DNA from 3 places in the Streptomyces sp. NPDC101194 genome. Region 2 is predicted to be linked to each of the others. Evidence: riboswitches for the same ligand, from Rfam matches in the RefSeq annotation. Region 2 holds a riboswitch; each other region holds the start of a gene.
The links. Region 2 has a riboswitch for cyclic di-AMP ahead of ACIRP2_RS21995 (transglycosylase SLT domain-containing protein). Riboswitches for the same ligand answer to the same signal wherever they lie in the genome.
Positions count from the first base shown of each region.

Region 1: it holds a riboswitch for cyclic di-AMP, as region 2 does, so the genes downstream of both, ACIRP2_RS24340 (transglycosylase family protein) here and ACIRP2_RS21995 (transglycosylase SLT domain-containing protein) in region 2, are expected to answer to the same signal.
Region 3: it holds a riboswitch for cyclic di-AMP, as region 2 does, so the genes downstream of both, ACIRP2_RS29230 (C40 family peptidase) here and ACIRP2_RS21995 (transglycosylase SLT domain-containing protein) in region 2, are expected to answer to the same signal.

Region 1 is NZ_JBIWOS010000006.1:404,926-407,182, reverse strand. Features, by position in the region: gene eno (phosphopyruvate hydratase) at 1-70, opposite strand, end outside; gene ACIRP2_RS24340 (transglycosylase family protein) at 478-1,227, opposite strand; cyclic di-AMP (ydaO/yuaA leader) riboswitch at 1,231-1,401, opposite strand; gene ACIRP2_RS24335 (transglycosylase family protein) at 1,702-2,257, opposite strand, start outside.
Region 2 is NZ_JBIWOS010000005.1:515,447-517,703, forward strand. Features, by position in the region: gene ACIRP2_RS21990 (DUF2461 family protein) at 1-102, shown strand, start outside; gene ACIRP2_RS21995 (transglycosylase SLT domain-containing protein) at 238-1,002, opposite strand; cyclic di-AMP (ydaO/yuaA leader) riboswitch at 1,007-1,165, opposite strand; gene ACIRP2_RS22000 (ABC-F family ATP-binding cassette domain-containing protein) at 1,869-2,257, shown strand, end outside.
Region 3 is NZ_JBIWOS010000009.1:164,236-166,492, forward strand. Features, by position in the region: gene ACIRP2_RS29220 (ATP-dependent Clp protease proteolytic subunit) at 1-459, shown strand, start outside; gene ACIRP2_RS29225 (hypothetical protein) at 467-775, shown strand; cyclic di-AMP (ydaO/yuaA leader) riboswitch at 1,161-1,346, shown strand; gene ACIRP2_RS29230 (C40 family peptidase) at 1,351-1,824, shown strand; gene ACIRP2_RS29235 (ATP-binding protein) at 1,963-2,257, opposite strand, start outside.

The DNA of each region.
Region 1 (2,257 bases), on a different contig from region 2:
CGACCTCGACCGTGGGGTTCCCCCGGGAGTCGAGGATTTCCCGGGCTACGACGACGTCGATGGACGGCACGAGGCATCTCCTTCTGGGATATGACACTGGTTGTGCAGGGTCACTTTGGCCTTGCGACAAGAGCCTAACCGGCCCGGCCCGCTCAGTCGGACGACCGCCCGTCCCCTGGGACGAAAAAGGACCCAAGAGCGAGCATTACAGGGCAAACAGCCAGAATTTTACTGGCCGGTAACTACAAAAGTTGAACGATCATGCACGTCCCGGGGCCTGCCCGGAGACCTGCCTCGCGCGGGCCCGCCCCTCCCGTTATGACGCGACACCGAGACGACGCGCCCCGCCGGGACGGAGCTGCCGCGCATACAGAGGTGACGCGCCCGCGGAAGCAGGGGGCCACACGGAAACCCCGGCCCGGCGCGTACGGGGGAACGCGCGCCGGGCCGGGGTGCTCAGGGAGGAGAGGTCCCGGACTACTTCGTCAGGTGCAGCTGCTGACCCGGGTAGATCAGGTCGGCGTCCTTGACGATGTCCTTGTTCAGCTCGAACAGGTGCTGCCAGCCGCCCTTGACCTTGTGGTCGGCGGCGATCCTGCTCAGGGAGTCGCCGGAGACGACCTTGTACTCGCCGTCGCCCTTCGCGACCTTCTGACCGGTCGGGGTGGTGACGGTCTTCTTCGACTCGGCCTGCGGGGCGGCGGAGCGGTCCGAGCGGTTGGTGGCGGGGGCCTCGGCGCGCTCGGCCTTCTTCGGCTGCGACTGCCGCTCGGGCGCGGCCGGGGTGCTCTGCCGCGTGGCACCGGAGGCGGTCTTCGAGGAGGAGCCGGTGTCGACACCCGGGTCCACACCGTCGTTGCGCAGGTTGCCGGCGCCGGCGCAGCCCCAGGCGCTCGGGCCCTGCATGGCGAGGAGCTTCTCGGCGGCGGCGATCTGCTGGGCCTTGGTGGCCAGGTCGGCGCGGGGGGCGTACTGCGTACCGCCGGCGGCGGCCCAGCTGGACTGCGAGAACTGCAGACCGCCGTAGTAGCCGTTGCCGGTGTTGATGGACCAGTTGCCACCGGACTCGCACTGCGCGACGGCGTCCCAGGTGGCGACGGAGGCTGCGGAGGCACCGGTCGCACCCATCAGCGGGACGGCGACGGCGGTACCGGCGACACCGGCGAGCGTGGCGACACGGACGGCCTTGGACGGGCGGCGGTGCTTGCCCTTGCTGGAAAACAGCATGGAACTTCTCCTCACCGACGCCTACGAGGTGAGCTGTCGGGTTCGGGCCAAGTGAGTTGCCCGGTCGCACGTCCTAGCGCGCGACTTCACCCCAAGCCGTCCCTGATCCGCTTTTCGACGATCAGGCCGGCGCCTACCTGGGTCCCCCGCTCCTGCCTACGGCGCTTTACGCGTCTGTTCCCTTCGACCGACGGCAGGATTCGGCGTGACGGTCGACGGGGCCCGCGGTGCGAGCGGTTCCGACCGTAAACACAGGCAACCCCCACATTCAAAGATGGACACATCGGACAATCAGCCCTTACTTGCATCTGAGGAACCGTCGTTTTCGCAGGTCGGAGGCGATGCGGAAGCGCAACCCGGACGCGACACGCCAGTTGACGTAAAGAGACCCATGTCTCACTTACGCATAAGCGGACATAGGTCCCTGAACTACCCCGGTTTTTGAGGCTCCATTAGCCGATTTTCAGACCGCTCTCAGTCGGCCTTCACATCGATACGGAGGCTCTGGCCAGGGAGGATGAGGTCCGGGTCGGAGCCGACCGTCCCCTTGTTGGCCTCATAGAGCGCGGGCCAGCCGCCGGGAACCTTCTGTGCATCAGCAATCGCCCAGAGGTTGTCGCCGGAGCGGACGGTGTACGTGCCGTCGGCCGCCGACGCGCCCGCGTGGCGGGCGTCGCCGCCACCGCGGGAGGCATGACGACCCGACTCGCGGTCGACGCCGCCGTTCGCGCCCCGGCTCCCCTCGGGCGCCGGGGCGCCGCGATGCTTGCCGCTCACACCATTGGACGAGTCGGACTTACGGGGAGAATCGGACGCTTCGGGGGACGGATCCGAGGACGGGGCGACCGACCCGGTGGCCGAAGGCTTCGCGGAGTGCCCCTTCTTCGCCGCCGACTTGCCGTGGGCACCCGAGTGGCCGTCGGCCCTGTCCGACGGCGTGGCGGTCTCGGAGGGGGTGGCCGACTCGTCGTCAGCCGACTCAGTGCCGTTCGTCGGCTTGCCGGAGGGCGCGACCCCCGGGTCGACACCC
Region 2 (2,257 bases):
CTGGTCGACTCCGTGCTCGTGGCGGCGGAGGAACTGGCACCCCTGCTGTCCTGGCTCGCCCGCCATGTGACCGTTCCGGGCTCCCGTCGGCCTGCCACCTGACATCGACGCCGCGTGCGACTCTTGTCGACGAACAGCCGAAAGGCGGCCCCTGACCGGTGGGTGGTCCGTTGCCGGAAAAGTCTCCGGCCTCTCGCCACCCGTCGGTCCTGAACCGCCTTTCGGTGCCCCTGTACGTCAGTACGCGCCGAAGACGTTGTCGATCGAACCGTACTTGTCGGCGGCGTAGTTGCACGCTGCGGTGATGTTGGCGACCGGGTCGTAGCTGTCCATGGACGTGCCGGGCACGTGGTAGGCGCGGAACGTCGGGTCGATGATCTGCAGAAGGCCCTTGGAGGGCGTTCCCGCGGCAGCGTTCGAGTCCCAGTTGTTGATGGCCCGCGGGTTACCGGAGGACTCGCGCATGATGTTGCGGTGGATGCTGTCGTAGCTGCCGGGGATTCCGTGCTTGGCCATGACGGCCAGCGCTTCCCTGATCCAGCCGTCCAGATTGTTCGCGTACGTCGCGGGCTTCGCCGCGGACGTGGTCGCAGCCGATGCGGCGGCGGTCTTCGCGGTGGTCGCGGCAGGGGCGGCTGCCCCGATAGTCAGCGTCATACCCGGGGCAATCAGACCGGGATTGTCACCGATGACATTTCGATTGTCCGCGTACAGCTTCTGCCAGCCACCGCTGAGGGAATGCGCTCTTGCGATCTTGGAAAGGGTGTCGCCGGCGACCACGGAATACGTCGCGGGCGCGGCCTTCTGTACGGAAACTCCCTCGGCGGTGGCGCTCTTCGACGCCACGGCCTTGGCTGCGGTGGCGGCCTGCGCCGGCGCGGCGGAGGCGAAGCCGGCACCCACCAGCGGAAGTACGAGGGCGACTCCGCCGGTGGCCGCGACAATGAAGCCGCGGGTCAGCGAAGTGGACTTGCGGCGACCGTGCTTACCCGTTGTGGACATGCTGAATTCCTCTCCGTCGCCTGCGAGGTGAGCTGTCGGGTTCGGACTGGAGATGTCCGGCCGCACGCGAATGCGACTTCACCCCGAGCCGTTCCGGATACCGGACCGGCGGCTTACCTGGGTCCCCCGCTCCTGCCGTACGTGAGTGGGTCGGATTCTCGGACGGCGGCAGGATTTGGCGTTCCGTCCGGATTGACGGTGACCGTAGGCGAGAAACACCAAAAGGAACAAGCCCCTATTTCTGGATCACATTTCATTCCAAGATCGATTAATGGAATTCGCCGTAATCCAGCTCACACCACGCAGCCGGATTTCCTTGCACAGAAGGGAAGCGCGCCGGTCGCCGAGACCTTCGAACCCCTCGAACGTGACTCACACCACGAAGCCGCAAAAGGGATATTTCCCTTGGTGTTCAAATGGTGCAGTAGGTAGAGAAAGCCCCTTTATTGACGAAGTTATTAATTTTTGACAAATCGGTCATACAGTGACATTGGGTCGCTCGCTCGAAGGCTCTTCGCTCCGGCGCACCCACGCATCGGCCCGACCACGTCCGACACGGCTCCGTCACCTCGGGGCTTTGCCTTTCGTCCTGCGGCTCGTTATCGTTCCGAGCGGCCCTGTTGTCTCCGATAGAGGTGGACGTTGCGCATCTGAGGTTCGCGAACATCGCGCCGTACGGCTCCCGCCGTACGCCTGTCACGCAGTAGCAGTGCTTTCCCCTGCCCGTGACCCCGCGTGGATGCGACCTCGGTGCCTCAGCCGTCCTTCGACCTTCCGGACCGCCGCACCCTCCTTCTCGGCACGGTCGCTGCGTGGTGCTCGCATACGAAGCCCCCTTCACCACGCTTGCGACTGCGAGGATCACCATGGCGACACCCACTGCCCCCAGCGCTTCGCTCACCTGCTCGGCGCTGTCCTTCCAGTGGCCGGACGGCACGACCGTCCTCGACGGCCTCTCGCTCAGCATCGGCCGCGGCCGTACCGGGCTCGTCGGTACCAATGGCGCGGGCAAGTCCACCCTGCTGCGACTGCTGGCCGGCCGGCTGCGTCCCACCCGGGGCTCGGTGACGGTCGGCGGGAGCCTCGCCTACCTGCCGCAGAACATCACCCTCGACACGACGCTGCGTGTGGACGCGGCCCTCGGCATCGCCGAGCGGCGCGCCGCGCTGCGCGCCATCGAGGCCGGGGATGTGGACGAGAGGCACTTCGACACGATCGGAGACGACTGGGACGTCGAGGAACGGGCCGTGGCGGC
Region 3 (2,257 bases), on a different contig from region 2:
GACGATCCGGACCGACCCGTCTCCCTCTACATCAACTCCCCCGGAGGCTCGTTCGAAGCCATGTCCGCGATCTACGACACCATGGAGTACCTCACCTGCGACGTGGAGACCTTCTGCCTGGGCCAGGCCGGTTCCTGCGCCTCCGTACTGCTCGCCGCAGGCGCTCCGGGCCGACGGCACGCACTGCCGGGAGCCCGGGTCGTCGTACAGCAACCCGCGCTCAGCGAGCCGGTGCAGGGCCGGCCTTCCGACCTGGAGATCGAGGCCCTGGAGCTGGAACGGGTCCGCGAAATGCTCATCACACTGCTGGCCCGCCACACCGGCCGTGACGCAGAGCGGATCGCCACCGACATCGAGCGCGATCTCATTCTCGACGCCCCGGGCGCCAAGGCGTACGGCCTGGTGGACCACCTCACACAGAACCGGAAGTCATCGCTCCCCACGTATGGCACGAGGTGAACGCCCGGTGCAGCCGCCACACTTGCCGCAACTGCCCGCACTGACCCGCGCGGAGGGGGAGTTCATCGACCACTACCTCGAAGTCCTCGACCAGTTGGGCCGGATCAATCCGGCCCGTGGCAGCGACACCTACGGCGCGTTGCGCGCCGCGCAGGCACTCGTGTCCCGGGCGGGCGCGCTGCGGGATGCCCTCGCGTCGATGCATGAACGCGGCGAGGCGCAGATCCACACGGGAACCCTGGCACGAGCGCTGCGCGTACTGGACGGGGAGCGGCGGGCCGGACGTGTCACCGTACCCCCCGCTCCGCCGAGTTGATCAGTCTCCACCGGCCCCGGCACCGCCGGGGTCCGGTCGGCTCCCCCACCCCCGCCGACAGCCGGGATTCGGCCAACTCCCGTACACGACACGCCCGGTGGGTACATCGAAATTCCTCGCTCGTTCGGCGTAGGAAGCCCCCCTCACGACGGATATCTCAACTTGCGCTTTTCAGATGACCAGTGAACGGAATCAACGATTCCAGTGCTGGTACGAGACGGGTCCCGGTGAACGACCCCACCCGAGAGTGCGCCGCCTCCACCCGAACGGGTCATTCGTGATGATCCACGCAAATCATCGCTTCCCTTCGGAAATCCGGCAGTCGGTGAGTCAAGATCCCTGGGACGACAAGCCCCCGTCACCGCGACGGGGCGGTCCGGGCGGACGCCGAGTCCTGCCGTCGTCCGGATGTCTGGTCGACAGAAGTGGATCGGCAGGAGTGGAGGACCCGAGCACAACGGGTCGGCCGGATCACCGGTCGATCCTCGGGGTGAAGCCGCCGAGCGCGGCCGGGCAACTTCGCCAGCCCGAACCCGACAGGTCATCCTTCACAGGCGGCTGACGAAGGGTTGCGCATGACTGCGCAGGTTCATGTCCCGTCTCTGCTCGTCCGGGCCGGTACGGCCTCGGTTCTGACTCTCGCCGCCGTCGGCGGCACCGTGCTCGCCCCCGGCGCCACGCCGGAGGCCCAGGCGGCGACTCCCTCGATGAAGGCGCTGAACATCGCCGCGTCGAAGAAGGGGGCGCCGTACCGGTGGGGGGCCACCGGTCCCAACCTCTTCGACTGTTCGGGACTGACGGTCTATTCGTTCAAGAAGGCAGGCAAGCGGCTCCCCCGCACCGCCCAGCAGCAGTACAACAAGACCCGCCATGTCTCGGCCTCGCACAGGAAACGCGGCGACCTGGTCTTCTTCCATTACGGTCGCAGCGTCTACCACGTGGGGATCTACGCCGGCCACGGCAAGATCTGGCACTCGCCGAGGACCGGCGCGGTGGTCCGACTGGAGAAGATCTGGACGAAGCGCGTCTACTACGGGCGGGTCGGCTGACCCGTCCGGCGGATCCTCACCTCCCTCCGGCCCCGACCCGCCGGCGGTGCACCGCCCCGTGCCGCTGATCCGCTCGTCACCGGTGCGGGGCGGTCACCCGACCCGACGCGGCACGCCCTGCGTCGCTCCCGCCCTCGGTCAGCCCTGCACGGGGATGCTCCAGGGAAGCGCGATCCAGACCGTCTTGCCGCCGTCGGCGGTGGGGGTGACGGTGAGCCGGCCGCCGCACTCCTTGGCGAGACAACGGATGATCACCATGCCGCGCCCGTTGTCCTGCTGAACGGCGGCGGGCAGCCTGCGGGGCCAGCGTGGGTGACTGTCCGTCACCCCCAGATAGAGCTGTTCCTCCTGCTCCAGTCTCAGGTCCACGGTGAAGGTGGGCGACTGCCCGAAGGTGTGCTGGACGGCGTTGGTCGCAAGCTCCGAGACGATG